Regions from separate parts of the Streptomyces sp. NPDC003248 genome, predicted to be linked through region 4. Evidence: riboswitches for the same ligand, from Rfam matches in the RefSeq annotation. Region 4 holds a riboswitch; each other region holds the start of a gene.
What was found. A riboswitch is a leader RNA that binds a small molecule or an ion and turns the genes downstream of it on or off. The one in region 4 is predicted to bind cyclic di-AMP.
Positions count from the first base shown of each region.

Region 1: another riboswitch for cyclic di-AMP. It lies ahead of ACZ3KJ_RS31840 (M23 family metallopeptidase); the one in region 4 lies ahead of ACZ3KJ_RS22710 (M23 family metallopeptidase).
Region 2: another riboswitch for cyclic di-AMP. It lies ahead of ACZ3KJ_RS11115 (transglycosylase SLT domain-containing protein); the one in region 4 lies ahead of ACZ3KJ_RS22710 (M23 family metallopeptidase).
Region 3: another riboswitch for cyclic di-AMP. It lies ahead of ACZ3KJ_RS16495 (transglycosylase family protein); the one in region 4 lies ahead of ACZ3KJ_RS22710 (M23 family metallopeptidase).

Region 1 is NZ_JBVHDT010000019.1:137,402-141,606, forward strand. It holds gene ACZ3KJ_RS31835 (rhamnogalacturonan lyase family protein) at 1-1,136, opposite strand, end outside; gene ACZ3KJ_RS31840 (M23 family metallopeptidase) at 1,428-2,432, opposite strand; cyclic di-AMP (ydaO/yuaA leader) riboswitch at 2,437-2,594, opposite strand; gene ACZ3KJ_RS31845 (alpha-galactosidase) at 2,902-4,205, opposite strand, start outside.
Region 2 is NZ_JBVHDT010000003.1:501,472-505,676, forward strand. It holds gene ACZ3KJ_RS11110 (polyprenyl synthetase family protein) at 1-801, opposite strand, end outside; cyclic di-AMP (ydaO/yuaA leader) riboswitch at 1,709-1,888, shown strand; gene ACZ3KJ_RS11115 (transglycosylase SLT domain-containing protein) at 1,894-2,379, shown strand; gene ACZ3KJ_RS11120 (HAD family hydrolase) at 2,438-3,265, opposite strand; gene ACZ3KJ_RS11125 (GNAT family N-acetyltransferase) at 3,514-4,205, shown strand, end outside.
Region 3 is NZ_JBVHDT010000006.1:85,150-89,354, reverse strand. It holds gene ACZ3KJ_RS16505 (cytochrome P450 family protein) at 1-759, shown strand, start outside; gene ACZ3KJ_RS16500 (transglycosylase family protein) at 996-2,117, shown strand; cyclic di-AMP (ydaO/yuaA leader) riboswitch at 2,322-2,491, shown strand; gene ACZ3KJ_RS16495 (transglycosylase family protein) at 2,496-3,239, shown strand; gene eno (phosphopyruvate hydratase) at 3,590-4,205, shown strand, end outside.
Region 4 is NZ_JBVHDT010000009.1:307,155-311,359, forward strand. It holds gene ACZ3KJ_RS22705 (GntR family transcriptional regulator) at 172-864, opposite strand; gene ACZ3KJ_RS22710 (M23 family metallopeptidase) at 1,254-2,009, opposite strand; cyclic di-AMP (ydaO/yuaA leader) riboswitch at 2,023-2,190, opposite strand; gene ACZ3KJ_RS22715 (M16 family metallopeptidase) at 2,436-3,824, opposite strand; gene ACZ3KJ_RS22720 (M16 family metallopeptidase) at 3,821-4,205, opposite strand, start outside.

The DNA of each region.
Region 1 (4,205 bases), on a different contig from region 4:
CGCAGGGTGCCGTCGCTGTTGACGACGTAGTTGCCGTCGGCGATCTCGTCCCGGCCGTCCCTGTCGACGTCGACGGTGCGGATCTGGTGGAAGCTGGTCGCGCCGCTGTCGGAGGGGACGACGTACTTCCAACGGCGGGTCAGGTCCGTGCCGTCGAAGTCCCAGGTCTGGAAGAGGATCCGGAAGGCGCCGCGCTTGGCGCCGACGCGGGTGACCAGCTTGGTGACCAGGCTCGGGTGGACGCCGTCCAGGTAGGCGATGCCGAAGTGGCCGCCGGAGGGGCCGTCGGCGACGAAGTCGTCGGGGACGGGCTGCCGGGTGCGCTCGGTGCCGGTCGCGCCGTCGATCACCGAGACGAACTGGTTCGCGGGCGAGGCGGCGGTGACCTGTGCGCCGTCCGCGAAGGTGGTGCCGTCGGCGGTGTGCACCAGTACCTCGGCCTTGCCGTCGCTGTCGAGGTCGTACACGGTGACGTTGTCGTCGTTGCGGTAGCCGCCGATCGCGGTGGAGCCGCTGACGGCGGCGGGCGCGGGGTCGTTGGCGCCGTTCCCGCCGGCCTGGGTGTAGGAGCCGGGGCCGAGGTCGACCCGCCAGAGCCGCTCGCCGGAGAGGGTGTAGGCCTCCAGCAGGTCGGACCTGTCCCGGGTCTGGGAGAGCCGGCTGACGACGAGCTCGTAGCGTCCGTCGCCGTCGAGGTCGCCGGGCCAGGCGTGCTGGACGGTGTAGCCGTCGGCCGCGGCGAGCGGGATCTCGGCGTACCCGTCGGCGAAGTCGAGGGCGGCGGAACTCGGCCGCTGCTCGTGTCCGTCGACCACCGCGCGCACGGTGTACGTCCCCGTGCCCCGGGAGTCGTCCTGGTAGGTCGTCGACTTCCTGATCGGCTCGCGGTTCAGCCGGCGGCCGTTCTTGTACACGTTGAAGGCGATCGCGTCGCCGTACCGGGCGTACTCGGTGCCGAGCAGGCGCCAGCTGAGGAAGGTGCCCTCGCCGGACGGTACGGCGACCAGGCCGCGGTCGAGGTTCTCGACGATCCGGCGCGGCTGCTCGGCGGCCTGGCCGGTGGGCGCGGAGAAGAGTCCGGCCAGCAGGGCGGCGGCGGTGACGGCGACGGTTCTTCGGCGTCGGGTGGGGTTCACTTGTGGTCCTTCACGATGAGCGTGGTCGTGGGGTCGGCCACCTCGCGATGGCCCGGTCGCCGTCCACGCAGCCGAACGATGTTCGAGGAATCGGACATGCGGGGGGCGGGGAAAGCGGTTGTTCCTTGCCGGAGATCACTGTGTCCCCCCTCCGCCCGCGCTGTCGACGGTCCGGCGGGACCTGCCATACGACCGCAACACAGTGATCACGAACGTGCAAAGACACCGCAGGCCGGACCCGGTGAACGGGTCCGGCCTGCGGTGGCGTGCCGGGCGGGTGGCCGCGCGGGGTCAGCCGACGGAGACCCCGTGCGAGCGGAGGTAGGCGACCGGGTCGATGTCCGAGCCGTAGTTCGGCGTGGTGCGGATCTCGAAGTGCAGGTGGGGGCCGGTCACGTTGCCGGTCGCGCCGGACAGGCCGATCTGCTGTCCCGCGGAGACGGTCTGGCCGGCCGAGACGGAGAGCGAGGACAGGTGGGCGTACTGGGCGTAGTAGCCGTCGGCGAGCTTGATGACGACCTGGTTGCCGTAGGCGCCGCCCCAGCCGGCGGAGACGACCGTGCCCGCGCCGACGGCCTTGAGGGAGGTGCCGGTCGAGACGACGAAGTCGACGCCGGTGTGGTAGCCGCTGGACCACATGCTGCCGGACATCCGGTACGGGGTGCCGATGGCGGCGCTCGCCACGGGGAGGACGAAGCCGCTGGAGGCGGTGGTGTTCCCGGCGCTCTGCGTGGCCGACCCGGCGGCGGAGCCGGAGGACTTCGCCGACGTCGAGGACTGCGTGGACTCCGACGCCTTCGAGGACTTCGAGGTCTGCGAGGACTTCGAGGTCTGCGACGACTTCGACGAGGAGGAGGAACCGGAGGACGTGGACGGCGACTTGGTGGTGCCGGTCGTGGCCGCCTTCTCGCCGATCGACAGCTTGAGGCCCGGGTGGATCAGCGACGGGTCCGCGCCGACGGCCTGACGGTTGTCCTCGTACAGCTCCTGCCAGCCGCCGCTGACGCTCTGCTCCTCCGCGATCTTCGAGAGGTAGTCGCCGGCCACCACGGTGTAGGTCCGGGTCTCGGTGGCGGACGTCGCGTCGGCGGCGGCCTGCTGCGCCGCCGGAGCGGCCTGGACGGACGTCTCCGCGACGGCGGAGACCGACCGGGCCGCCGACTGGGCCGGCGCGGCATGGGCGCCGGCGGCACCCATGAGCGGGAGGGCGAGCGCGGCGCCGCCCGTTCCGGCGACGGCGATGGAGCGGGTGAAGCGCGGGGTCTTCGGGCGGCGGTGCTTACCCTTCGCGGGCATGTCGCATTCCTCTCCGGCGCCTGCGAGGTGAGCTGTCGGGTGCGGGCTGGAGATGCCCGGCCGCGCCGAGGCACGGCTTTACCCCTAGCCGTTCCGGAGACCGGAACAGGCGGTTCTACCTGTGGGTCCCCCGCTCCTGCCACGTACGGGTGAGTGTGTGCGGGCTCCGGGCGGCGGCAGGATTGGGCGTCCGTCCGGATTGGTGTGGAACGTAAGCGACCAGGACGCACAGGAACAAGCAGCGGTTGCGCTGTTCACGCCTTTCTCTTGATCCTCTGTGAGAATCCCCCGTCACTTTCCGTGTACCGCGAGGCCCGCACTTCCCGGAACGCCCATGAAAAACGCCTTGATTACGTGAGCATGACGGGCGACGCACGGTCACGGATATGACGCTCCTCACGTGACACGCCTCCAGGCTCCTTTATTCCAAAGCGAGTTGTGATGAAGGAATCCAATCCGGACAGAACTCTCAGATGCGACGCAGTCGGATAACCGTCGCATCGAGGTCGCCGCGCAGCCCGGTGCGCAGCCCGTGGTGCAGCAGCACCGCCCCGCGGTGCACTTCACCCGTTTCAAGGCATTCGTACGACTCTGCCGGGTCCAGGCCGCGCAGCCGCAGCGCCGGTGCCGGCTCGCCGTAGCGCTGCGCCTGGAGCCAGGCGAGGGCGACGCTCTCGTCCCCGCGCACGTACTGCACGGCGCTCAGACCGCCCTCCGGGGGCCGCAGCCGGTACAGGTCGCCGTGCTGCACGAGGGGCCGGATCTCCTTGTAGAGCTCGACCCAGCCGCGCGCCTCGGCGAGCTCCTCCTCGGTCCACTCGGAGAGGTCCCCGCCGACGCCGAGCACACCGGCCATGGCACTGACGAACCGGAAGCGCAGCGAGCTGGCCCTGCCGTTGAGCTGGGTGTTGGGGCTGTCGGTGACCCAGGCGGCCATGATCCGCGCCGGGTGCACCTGGCTGAAGCCGTGCTGGATGGCGAGCCGGTCCAGCGGGTCGGTGTTGTCGGACGTCCACACCTGGTCGGTCCGGCCCGCGACACCGAGGTCGATCCGCCCGCCGCCACCGGAGCAGGACTCGAAGGCGACGCCCGGGTGGGCCGCCCGCAACCGGTCGAACAGCGCGTACAGGGCGCGCACGTGGTCGACCCAGAGCCGCTGCGGGTAGGGGTCGTCCGGCCAGCCGGCGTCGGTGAAGCAGCGGTTGAAGTCCCACTTGACGTAGTCGATGGGCGCGCTGGACAGGAGGGTGTCGAGCTGCTGCCAGAGGTACTCCTGGACGTCCTCGCGGGCGAGGTTGAGGACGAGCTGGTTGCGGAACTCCGTCCGCTTCCGTCCGGGCTGGAACTGGACCCAGTCGGGGTGCGCCCGGTAGAGGTCGCTGTCCGGATTGACCATTTCGGGCTCGACCCAGATGCCGAACTGCATCCCGAGCGCGTGCACCTGGTCCGCGAGCGGCTTGAGGCCGTTGGGGAAGCGGTCGGGGTTGGGGCGCCAGTCGCCGAGTCCCGCGTGGTCGCCGGTGCGGGCCCCGAACCAGCCGTCGTCGACCACGAACAGCTCGACGCCGATGGCCGCGGCGCGGCGTGCGAGGGTCGCCTGCTGTTCCTCCGAGATGTCGAAGAAGGTGGCCTCCCAGGAGTTGAAGAGCACGGGCCGGTCCCGCTCGGCGTCCGGGATCACGTACCCGCGCTGGTAGGCGTGCCAGGCGCGGCTCGCGCCGCCGAAGCCGCCGTCGCTCCACAGACCGGCGAAGAGCGGCGTGGTGAAGGACT
Region 2 (4,205 bases), on a different contig from region 4:
GAGCGCCACGTCCTCGGGCAGCGCCAGGCGCTCCGCCCGCTCCCGCAGCCGCAGCACGGGCAGCGTCGGGATTCCTTCCCGCAGGTCCGTGCCCGGCGTCTTGCCCGACTCGTGGGAGTCCGAGGCGATGTCCAGGACGTCGTCCGCGAGCTGGAAGGCGACTCCCAGCCGCTCGCCGTACTGCGTCAGCACGTCCACGACCGTCTCGTCGGCGCCCGACATCATCGCGCCGAACCGGCACGAGACGGCCACCAGCGAGCCGGTCTTGCCGCCCAGCACGTCGAGGTAGTGCTCGACCGGGTCCCGCCCGTCCGTCGGCCCCGCCGTCTCCAGGATCTGCCCGGTGACCAGCCGCTCGAACGCCTCCGCCTGCACCCGGACCGCCTCGGGCCCGAGGTCGGCGAGGATGTGCGAGGCCCGGGCGAAGAGGAAGTCCCCGGTGAGGACGGCGACCGAGTTCCCCCAGCGCGTGTTCGCGCTCGGCACCCCGCGCCGTACGGTCGCCTCGTCCATCACGTCGTCGTGGTACAGCGTGGCCAGGTGGGTGAGCTCCACCACCACGGCCGACGGCACGATCCCCGGCGCGTACGGGTCGCCGAACTGCGCCGCGAGCATCACGAGCAGGGGCCGGAACCGCTTTCCGCCCGCCCGTACCAGGTGCTGGGCGGCTCCCGTGATGAAGGGAACCTCGCTCTTGGTGGCCTCGAGCAAGCCTTCCTCGACAGCCGTCAATCCGGCCTGGACATCGGCTTCCAGAGCCTGGTCCCGCACGCTCAGCCCGAACGGCCCGACGACGGTCACGAGGGGTCTCCTGTCTGCTGGTGTCTACTGGCGGTTACACGGTTTGTCGATAGGTCGCTGCCATCACTCGAGTCAGCGTATCCGGTCACGTTTCGATCACTGATAAGCCCCCACGTCCCCCGGCCCCCCACGTCGCTCGACCGGGAGACGACGAGAGGAGCCCGGTTGAGCCCGGGCGGCTTCCGATCACGACCGGTATGTTTCCGATCAGCCGATACGAACGGACATTTATCGACTGACCGGGAAGCAGTGATTCATGTCCTGCGCGGAGGCGGACGTCGAATCCGCCGACCGGCCCCCTCCGCGCGACGACGCCGTCCCGGGCCCCCGCTCCCCCGGTCGGCCCGGGGCCTGCTCGCCCTCCGCGGTCAGCTCGCCCTCCGCGGTCAGCTCGCCCTCTGCGGCCCGCACCCGACCGGCCGCCCTCACCCGACCGGGAGCCTTCACCCGACCGGACGAAGGCGCACCCCGTGATCGACGCCGACGACCGTCAGGGGCGCCCTCGGCGGCGGCCGGCGTCCCCGCTGCCGGTGGCGCCGGCGTCCCTGCCTGCGCCGGTCAGCCTGACGGAGAGGCCGGGCCGCGACCGGGCAGTTCCCGCCCCTCCACAACACGCCCTATTCCAAGGGACTTAGGGCTCATTGTCCGTTTAACCCCTATTGCGCCGACGGGTGAGTTGGCTCACTCCCCACCCCCACCCCGCCCCCCGCACCGAACTCTGTGACTCCGCTTTGCGCCAAGCCAGTTGACGTTTCACGACAGCAAAGGATCAAGCACCCCATACCGCGCGGATCATGGTCAATAGGGGTGTGGTGTGATTCCGCCACTTGTTCCGGACATGTGCTCTCGCATACGTTCCCGCCACAAGTCGGGCGGACGCCGAATCCTGCCGCCGCCCTTCACCACCCATCGACGAACACTCACGCACGGCAGGAGCGGGGGACCCAGGTAGAACGCCGGGCCGTACGTCACGCACGTAACGGCCCCGGCTAGGGGTGAAGTCGTGCCGCCGTACCCGTACGGCGGCCGGCCGGGCACCTCCCCGCCCGAACCCGACAGCTCACCCCGCAGGCGCCGGAGAGGAATTCCGCCATGTCTGCTGCCGCCCAGCCCCGCCGCACCCGCCTCGCCCGCACCGTCGCCGCCGTCTGCACCGGCGCCGCCGTGCTCTCCCTTCCGTTCATGGCCGCCACGAGCGCCTCCGCCGCCACCACGACGTCGGTCACCACGACGTCGGCCACCACGGTCGCCGGGTACCCCGACAACCTCGACGGCTGGATCCGCGAGTCCCTCGCGATCATGGCCGAGCGCGGCATCCCCGGCACGTACAACGGCATCCACCGCAACATCCTCCGCGAGTCGTCGGGCAACCCGAAGGCCATCAACCTCTGGGACTCCAACGCGGCCAAGGGCACCCCGTCCAAGGGGCTGCTCCAGGTCATCGACCCGACCTTCGCCGCGTACCACGTGCCCGGCACCTCGTACGACCCGTACGACCCGGTCGCCAACATCACCGCCGCCTGCAACTACGCGGCCGCGCGCTACGGCTCCATCGACAACGTGTTCGGCGCGTACTGACCTGCGCCGAGGCGCAGGACAGGCCGGCTCCCGCGGGACACACCCCGCGGGACTCGCCCTAGGGGAAGAGTCGTTCGAGGACGACGGCCACGCCGTCGTCCTCGTTCGACGTCGTCACCTCGTCGGCCACCGCCTTCAGCTCGGGGTGGGCGTTGGCCATCGCGACACCGCGCGCCGCCCAGTCGAACATCGGGATGTCGTTGGGCATGTCACCGAAGGCCAGCGTGTCCTCGGGCCTCAGCCCGAGGTGTTCGGCGGCCAGCGCCAGCCCCGTCGCCTTGGTGATGCCGCACGGCTGGAGCTCCACCGTGCCCGGCCCGGACATGGTGACGGTCGCGAGCGAACCGACCACCGAGCGGGCCGTCGCCGCCAACTCGTCGTCGGACAGGGCGGGGTGGCGCAGCAGCACCTTGCTGATGGGCTCGCACCACAGGTCGTCGCGCGACCCGACGCGCAGGGCCGGCAGGGTCGGGTGGGGCATCCGGTAGCCCGGCTCGATGAGCGTCAGCCCGTCGACGCCGTCCTGGTCGACGGCCGCGTACACCTCGCCGACCTCGGCCTCGATCTTCCCGAGCGCGGTCTCCGCCAGGTCCCGGTCCAGGGTGACCGACCACAGCAGGCGGTCCGCGCCGGCGTCGTACACCTGTGCACCCTGGCCGCACACCGCGAGTCCCCGGCTGTGCAGGCTCGCCAGCAGCGGCCGGACCCGGGGTGCCGGGCGGCCCGTCACCACCAGGTGGCGGGCGCCGGCGGCCGCCACCCGCGCGAGCGCGTCGAGGGACCGGTCGGAGAAGGTGTCGTCGCCGCGGAGCAGCGTTCCGTCCAGGTCGGTGGCGATGAGGGAGTACGCGGCGCAGCGCGCGGCATCTGCGAAGGGGGCGGCCATGATCAGAGAATACGGATCCCCGCCCTCCCCAACTCACCGTCCCTTCCGGCCGATCCGCGGCGCAACGGGGAGAGGCGGCCGGAAACGGCTTTCACACGCAACGCCGGGTACAGGGCGGTTAAAGGCCTCTGCACCGATTGGCAACAACATGCTCCGCTGCCTACCGCCCGAACTACCTGGAGCGGTACCGTCCAAGGGTCCAGGGGGGACTTGATCGGGGGGTCAGGTTGAGCAGTGGACGTGTTCGTGTGCTCGGGCCCGAGGAGCTCGGCGAGGGGGAGCGGGAGCGGTGGCGCGCGCTGCGCGCCGCGTCCGCGGTCCCGCGCAATCCGTTCATGGAACCGGAGTTCACCGACGCCGTGGGCCGGGTGCGGCCCCGCGCGCGGGTGGCGGTGGTGTACGAGGGGCGTGAGCCGGTCGGTTTCCTGCCCCACGAGCGGGGCCGGCTCGGCCGGGGCCAGGCCCTCGCGTACGGCGTGTCGGACGCCCAGGGAGCCGTGCTGAGCCCGGGCCTCGGGCTGAACGCGGACGAACTGATGCGGGCCTGCTCCCTGTCGAGCTTCGCCTTCGACAACCTGGAGGCGGAACAGGGGCTGTTCCTGCCGCAGGTGGCCGCCGAGTACGCCTCCTACGTCATCGACGTGGAGAAGGGGTACGAGACCTACGAGTCCGTGCTGCGCGCGCAGTCGCCTAAGTTCCTGAAGACGACGCTCGCGAAGGAGCGCAGGCTGGGCCGCCAGGCCGGGCCGCTGCGGTTCGTGTTCGACGAGCGCGACCCGGCCGCGCTGCGCACGCTCATGGCGTGGAAGTCGGCGCAGTACCGCAGGACCGGCCGCCGGGACCGGTTCGCGCAGGAGTGGATCACCCGGCTGGTGGACGCCCTCGCCGAGACGCGCGCCCCGGAGTGCTCCGGCACGCTGTCCGTGCTCTACGCCGGTGA
Region 3 (4,205 bases), on a different contig from region 4:
CGCGACTGGGCCGGGATGATGATCCGGCACGGCGGCGGACCGCGCGGCGGTGTCGCACGGTCGGTGAAGAAGATGCGCGGCTACCTGTCCGAACTCATCCACCGCAAGCGCGAGGCCCTCCCCGCCGAACCGACCCCCGGCGAGGACCTCATCTCCGGCCTCATCCGCGCCTCCGACCACGGTGAGCACCTCACCGAGAACGAGGCCGCCGCCATGGCCTTCATCCTGCTGTTCGCCGGTTTCGAGACCACCGTCAACCTCATCGGCAACGGCACCTACGCCCTGCTCACCCACCCCGGCCAGCGCCGGCGGCTCCAGGACTCCCTGGCCGCCGGCGACCCCGGCCTGCTGGAGACCGGCATCGAGGAACTCCTGCGCTTCGACGGTCCCGTGGAGCTCGCCACCTGGCGCTTCGCCACCCACCCGCTCACCATCGGCGGCCAGGACATCGCACCCGGCGACCCCGTCCTCGTCGTCCTCGCGGCCGCCGACCGCGACCCGGAGCGCTTCACCGACCCCGACACCCTGGACCTCTCCCGCCGCGACAACCAGCACCTCGGCTACGGCCACGGCATCCACTACTGCCTGGGCGCCCCGCTCGCCCGGCTGGAGGGCCGGACCGCGCTCGCCACCCTCCTCACCCGGCTGCCCGACCTGCGCCTCGCGGCGGACCCGGCCGACCTGAGGTGGCGCGGCGGTCTCATCATGCGCGGACTGCGCACCCTCCCCGTGGAGTTCACGCCCCCCACGCCCCGGTGAGCGACGCACGCCCCGCCGGCCACCACCCCCCACACCCCGCAGCCGTCCGCTGACCGACCGTCATGTGAGGGAACGGCGAAGCGGAGGTGTCGGCTTCTCGACTCTGTGATCTTCACGTGATCCGCGCGGCATTAACTTGTGACAAGTGATCGTGTGCCGATACGTTCACTCGTCAGCGCGGCGCCTCGGCACCATCCGTCGCGCGGGTCAATGCTGTCTCGAGAAAGGCCCCCCGCATGCTCACCGGGAACGGTCGTCATCGTCGCCCCCGCCAGGCCCCGGCCCTCCTCGTCGCGGCCGGTGTGACCGGCTCGGCCATCGCCATCCCGCTGCTCGGCGCCACCGGCGCGAGCGCCGCGGACAACACGGTCTGGGACACGGTGGCGGAGTGCGAGACCGGGGGCTCCTGGAGCGCCAACGAGGGCGGCGGCGAGTACGGCGGCCTGTCCCTGACCCAGGAGAACTGGGAGGCGTACGGCGGGCTCGACTACGCCCCGCGCCCGGACCTGGCCAGCCGCAACCAGCAGATATCCGTCGCCCAGAAGGTCCTCGCGGACCAGGGCGTCGGCGCGTGGGGCACGTGCGGGCTGACGTCCGGTCTGAGCGCGGACTCCGGCTCGGCGGACCTGGACACCGGCGTGGCCGAGGATTCGTCCGACTCCTCCGTGACGTCCGGCCTGTCCGACCTGTCCAAGGAGTCGTCCGACTCGTCGGATTCCTCCGGCTCCTCCTCCAAGTCCTCCGACTCCTCCGGCTCCTCCGCGGATTCCGGCGAGGACTCCACCGGTGCGGCCACCGGATCCGCCACGGATTCTCCGGAAGCGTCCGCATCGTCCCCTTCTTCCTCTTCCTCCTCCGCGTCGGACAAGTCCGCAACGTCCGACACGTCCACCGGTTCCGGTGCGAGCGGCTCCGCGGCGGGCGGCGGCTCGTCCACCGCGACCCCGGAGGCGGACGCCTCGGACAACCCGGCCCAGGACGTGGGCTCATGGAGCCTGATCGACACCGGTTCGGCCGACGCGCTGTCCAGCGGCACCACGTCCAGCGGCACCGCGTCCGACGACACCGCGTCCGACGACACCGCGTCCACCGGCTCGGGCCGCCACCGCGGCGGCAGCGCCGAGGAGACGACGGCCGACGGCACCACCACCGCCTCCTCCGGCCGGCATGCCGCCGACACCCTCAGCGGCACGGCGGCCACCTACACCGTCCAGGCGGGCGACTCCCTCGTCACCATCGCCGACTCCCTTGGCCTCGACGGCGGATGGCGTGCGCTCTACGCCGAGAACAAGGACGTCATCGGCGCCGACCCGGGCAACATCGTGCCCGGTCAGACGCTTGCGACAGGCGTCGAATAGGGCGTAAAAGCCGTGAAAACGGGGGGAGTTCACGTCACGCTTCGCGCCGAATGTCCGGTTTGGCGAAAGTGTGGGATGAGTCTCAGAAGCCCTGATCGTCTTTGAAATTCCCCCGATCGCCTGCCTACGGTCAGGACCGCTCGGCAACCCGAGCCCCGGCCGTCGCAACGCCGAATCCTGCCAGCGGCCACCCGGGAACAGTCGTCGCGTCAAGCGCCGCAGGCAGGAGCGGGGGACCCAAGGTAAGTGCCGCACCGGGTGGTTGACGGACGCGGCTAGGGGTGAAGCCACGCCTTCCGAAGAAGAGGCGTGGCCGGGCAACTCAACCGGCCCGAACCCGACAGCTCACCTCGCAGGCGTCGGTGAGGGGATCGATCCATGCTGTTCTCCGGCAAGGGCAAGCACCGTCGTCCGTCCAAGGCCACCCGCGCCATCGCCGTCGCCGGTGTCACCGGCGCCGCCGTCGCCGCCCCGCTGATGGCGGCCGGCAACGCCTCCGCCGCCACCGCCTCCGAGTGGGACGCGGTCGCCCAGTGCGAGTCCGGCGGCAACTGGTCCATCAACACCGGCAACGGCTACTACGGCGGCCTCCAGTTCTCCGCCTCCACCTGGGCCGCGAACGGCGGCACGCAGTACGCCGCCACCGCCGACAAGGCCACCAAGTCCCAGCAGATCCAGATCGCCGAGAAGGTCCTCGCGAGCCAGGGCAAGGGCGCCTGGCCGGTCTGCGGCAAGGACCTGTCCGGCGCCGCCTACACCGGCGGCACCTCCTCGTCCGACTCCTCCGACTCCTCGGCCGGCTCCTCCAGCGGTACTTCCACGGGCTCCGGCTCCGGTTCCTCGGCGGACTCCGGCACCACGAGCCGTTCGACCGAGCAGCAGAGCACCTCCCGCTCCACCGAGCGCCCGGCCGCCGAGAGCCAGAAGACGGTCACCACCCCGACCGGCGAGAAGGTCGAGAAGGGCGACGGCGAGTACAAGGTGGTCACCGGCGACACCCTCAGCTCCATCGCCCAGGAGCAGGACGTCGCGGGCGGCTGGGAGAAGCTGTTCCAGCTCAACAAGGACATCGTCGACGACGCCGACCTCATCTACCCTGGCCAGCAGCTGCACCTGAAGTGACACCTGGCTCCCAGGGTGGCCACAGCCCCCGCACAGGTGTGGTCCGCACACTGAAGACCTCGTGAGGGTCCCCCCCGTCCCCACGGGCGCCCCGCCCCGGCGCGCGTTCCCCCGTACGCGCCGGGGCGGGGTATTTCTTTGCCCGCCCGCCATCCGCCTGTTGGTCACCCTCTTTGTTCCGGGCGGGAACAATGTGTACCGTCAGCCTGTCCACGGGGCGGTCGGTCGGCTGTCGGCGGCCCCGGGACGGTTAGGCTCTAGTCGCAAGGCCACATCAAGGGATCAACAAGGGCCGCCCGCGGCCCACGTGCCCCGCACAACCAGCGTCACATCCCACGAAGGAGATGCTCGTGCCGTCCATCGACGTCGTCGTAGCCCGGGAAATCCTGGACTCCCGAGGCAACCCCACGGTCGAGGTCGAGGTCGGCCTCGACGACGGCAGCACGGGTCGTGCCGCCGTCCCGTCCGGCGCCTCCACCGGCGCCTTCGAGGCCATCGAGCTCCGCGACGGTGACCCGAACCGCTACCAGGGCAAGGGCGTCGAGAAGGCCGTCCTCGCCGTCATCGAGCAGATCGGCCCGGAGCTGGTCGGCTACGACGCCACCGAGCAGCGCCTGATCGACCAGGCGATGTTCGACCTGGACGCCACCGACAACAAGGGCTCCCTGGGCGCCAACGCCATCCTCGGCGTCTCCCTCGCCGTCGCCCACGCCGCCTCCGAGGCCAGCGACCTGCCGCTGTTCCGCTACCTGGGCGGCCCGAACGCGCACCTGCTGCCGGTGCCGATGATGAACATCCTGAACGGCGGCTCGCACGCCGACTCCAACGTGGACATCCAGGAGTTCATGATCGCCCCCATCGGCGCGGAGTCCTTCTCCGAGGCCCTGCGCTGGGGCACCGAGGTCTACCACACCCTGAAGAAGGTCCTGAAGAGCAAGGGCCTGTCCACCGGCCTCGGCGACGAGG
Region 4 (4,205 bases):
TGGGCTGCCCGGGGATTCGGGGAGGCCTGCCGGGGGAAATTGCCGGAAGCATGCCGACCCCAGCGTGCGAGCATACGAACGACGCGCCGTCGGAAATTCCGGGCGCGCCGGGAAATGGGCAGCGGAAATACGCCTCCGCCGAATATCCCTTCTTTGTATACGGCTCTCGTGTTAATGACGCGGGCCCGACATGTTTACGACGTGTTGCGAAGTCCTCACACGGTCCTGGCGTTCTCCGCCCGCGAAGCGCAGCCGGTGCGCGGTGGAGGAGCGCTCGGTGTGGAGCGCCGTGAGCGACCGCGCGCGATCGCCGTCCCCGCGCGCCACCGCGTCCACGATCGCGCCGTGCTCCGCCCAGGACTCCACCGGGTTGGCCGGCGCCTCCACCGCGTACATCCAGGCGATCTTGTGCCGGAGCTGGGTGAGCGTCGAGGTCAGGGCATGGCTGCCGGAGGCCTGGGCGAGCGTCTCGTGGAACCAGCCGCCCAGGGAGCGCAGATCCTCGCTGCTGCCCCTCCTGGCGCGCTCCTGGCCCAGCCGGACGAGGCCGCGCAGCACCTTGAGGTGTGCCTCGGTGCGTCGCTGGGCGGCCCGGGAGGCGCCGAGCGGCTCCAGGAGCATGCGCATCTCCAGCAGGTCGGCGGCCTCCTGCTCGGTCGGTTCGGCGACGCACGCGCCCGCGTGCCGCCGCGTGACGACGAACCCCTCCGCCTCCAGCGTGCGCAGCGCCTCCCGGACGGGGACGCGGGAGACTCCGTAGCGGCGGGCGAGGAGTTCCTCGGTGAGGCGGCTGCCGCGCTCGTAGACACCCGCGACGATGTCGTCCCGGATGGCCGTGCACACCGAGTGCGCCGGAATACGCATGACCGACCTCCGCCTTAATCCCCGTGAAACGTCGACGAATGACGTGTGTTCAGTGACTCTATTGCAGTGAACCGCACATTCCGACGGCGGGCCGGAATCCAGGGATATTTTTTGGACAGCGAGGCGCAGAAAAACGGCGAAAGCCCCGGCCGCGGGGGCCGGGGCGGGAGGATGTGTCGCCGGGTGCCGTCACAGACGGGGACGCGTCGCCGGGTGGTGCCGGCGGTTCGCATGCGTCACCGGGGTGTCGCCGGAGGCTGGGCCCCGGACGTGGTTCAGGGGGCGCCCCGGACGTCGTTCAGAGGGCACCCCGGACGTCGATCAAGGGTCGCCCCGGACGTCGTTCAGAGGGCACCCCGGACGTCGATCAGGGGTCGGCCCGGACGTCGTCAGAGGCTCACGCCGTGCTTGCGGAGGTAGGCGACCGGGTCGATGTCCGAGCCGTACTCGGCGCTCGTGCGGGCCTCGAAGTGCAGGTGCGGGCCGGTGACGTTGCCGGTCGCGCCGGAGAGGGCTATCCGCTGGCCGGCGGTGACCTTCTGGCCCACCGAGACGCTGATCGACGACAGGTGACCGTACTGGGTGTACGTGCCGTCGCTCATCCGGAGCACGACCTGGTTGCCGTAGGCACCGCCCCAGCCGGCCTCGACGACGGTGCCGGCCCCGACCGCGTGCACGGCCGTGCCGGTCGAGGCGTGGAAGTCGATGCCGGTGTGGCTCCCGGACGACCACAGGGAGCTGCTCGCCCGGTAGGCGGTGGAGACGTAGGAGCCGGTGATCGGCGCCACGAAGGCGTTGAGGCGCTTGCGCTCGGCCTCACGGGCGGCGCGGGCACGTGCCTCGCGCTCCTCCTTGACCCTCTCGGCGGCCTCGGCGGCGGCCTCCTTGCGCGCGGCCTCCGCCTGCGCGGCCTGCTTCTGCGCGGTGGCCTGCTCGTCGATCCGCTCGGCGACCGTGTCACCGATGGCGACGACGGGGATGAGCCCGGTCTGCTCGGCGGAGGGCTCCGCGGCGAGGGCGGGACCGGAGGCGGCGGTGCCGATGACGCCGGTGGTGGTGAGCGCCGCGATGCCCGCCGCGCGGGCGGAGGTGCGCTTCATCCGGCCGGGACGACGGTGCTTCCCGGTGGCGCAGGTGAACGCCATGAAGTTGAGCGGTCCTTTCCTTCCCTCTCGCCTACCGGGTTAGCTGACGGGTTCGGAGCAGGAAGGTCTCCTACGGACCCCCTCGCGACACGCGCGGGCGTCCGATTCACCCCAGGGACTTCATCGTTGGGTCCCCGGCTCCCCTGGCTCGCGCCGTACGGGGACTCGGCGATGGCTGTCCGGTGCCGCGGATGCGGCGCACTGCCCGACGAACAGCCCGGACGAACCTAGACGCGCCCGCGATCAATCCCCAAACGCCCCCCGGTTTTTGTAGCGCATGCCACAGGGCAGACAGGCAGCCTCTCCCTCAATTCGGACATCCCTTTCGGACATCGAAGGGCCCTGGCGACCGGCCGGTCGCCAGGGCCCCGCGCGCACCCCTGTCACCTCGGGGCGCGCGCCTCGCCGTGGGGAGGACCCCCGCCGCTACTCGGCCGGAACGACCTTCACCTCACCGATGCCCAGGGCCTCGACCGCGTCCTTGATCCGGCCGGCGTCACCGACGAGCACGGTCACCAGGCGGTCCACCGGGAAGGCGCTGACGACCGCCGCGGTGGCCTCCACGGTGCCGGTCGCGGCGAGCTGCTGATACAGCGTCGCCTGGTAGTCGTCGGGCAGGTGCTGCTCGACCTGGTCGGCCAGGGTGCCGGCCACGGCCGCGGCGGTCTCGTACTTCAGCGGCGCGACACCGACCAGGTTCTGCACGGCGACGTCCCGCTCGGCGTCGGTGAGCCCCTCGGCGGCGAGGGTGCGCAGCACCTTCCAGAGGTCCTCCAGCGCGGGGCCCGTGTTGGGGGTGTCCACGGAGCCGCTGATGGCGAGCATCGCGGCGCCCGTGCCGTCCGGCGCGGAGCGCAGCACCTGGCCGAAGGAGCGCACGCCGTAGGTGTAGCCCTTCTCCTCGCGCAGGACGCGGTCCAGACGGGAGGTGAGGGTGCCGCCGAGGCAGTACGTGCCGAGCACCTGCGCGGGCCACACGCGCGCGTGCCGGTCGGGACCGACGCGGCCGATCAGCAGCTGCGTCTGGACGGCGCCGGGGCGGTCCACGATGACGACCCGGCCGGTGTCGTCGGCGGTCACCGGCGGCACCGGCCGCGGCTGGGCCGAGGAGCCCGTCCAGGCGCCCAGGGTGTCCCCGAGGAGCGCGTCGAGGTCGATGCCCGTCAGATCGCCGACGACCACCGCGGTGGCCGTGGCGGGGCGGACGTGCTTCTCGTAGAAGGACCGGACGGCCCCGGAGTCGATCTTCTCGACCGTGTCGGCGGTGCCCTGGCGCGGCCGCGACATGCGCGTGGCGGCCGGGAAGAGCTCCTTGGAGAGCTCCTTGGCGGCGCGCCGGGAGGGGTTGGCCAGCTCGTGCGGGATCTCGTCGAGGCGGTTGCGCACCAGACGCTCGACCTCGCTGTCGGCGAACGCGGGCGCCCGCAGGGCGTCGGCGATCAGGCCGAGGGCCTTGGCCAGGCGGGAGGCCGGGACCTCCAGGCTCAGCCGGACGCCGGGGTGGTCGGCGTGCGCGTCGAGGGTGGCGCCGCAGCGCTCCAGCTCGGCGGCGAACTCCTCGGCGGAGTGCTTGTCGGTGCCCTCCGAGAAGGCCCGCGCCATGATCGTGGCGACACCGTCGAGACCGGCCGGCTCGGCGTCCAGGGGCGCGTCGAGGATGATCTCGACGGCGACCACCTGCTGCCCCGGGCGGTGGCAGTGCAGGACGGTCAGGCCGTTGTCGAGCGCCCCGCGCGCGGGGGCCGGGAACGCCCACGGCCTGGCGTCGCCCGCCTGCGGCTGGGGGTGGAAGTCCATCGTGGCGAGCTCGGTCACTTGGCCGCCTCCTCGTTCTCGTCCGCGTCGGCGGTGTCGTCGGCAGTGTCGTTGCCCTCGGCGCCCTCGGCGCCTTCTTCAGCGCCCTCGACGGGCTCGTAGACCAGCACGGCCCGGTTGTCGGGGCGCAGGCGGGCCTCGGCGACCTCCCGCACCTCCTCCGCCGTGACGTCCAGCACGCGCTGGACGGCGGTCAGGGCGAGCTGCGGATCACCGAAGAGCACGGCGAACCGGCACAGTTCGTCGGCGCGGCCGGCGACCGTGCCGAGACGGTCCAGCCACTCGCGCTCCAGCTGGGCCTGGGCCCGCTCCATCTCCTCCGGCGTGGGGCCCTCCTCGGCGAACCGGGCGAGCTCCTCGTCGATGGCGGCCTCGATGACG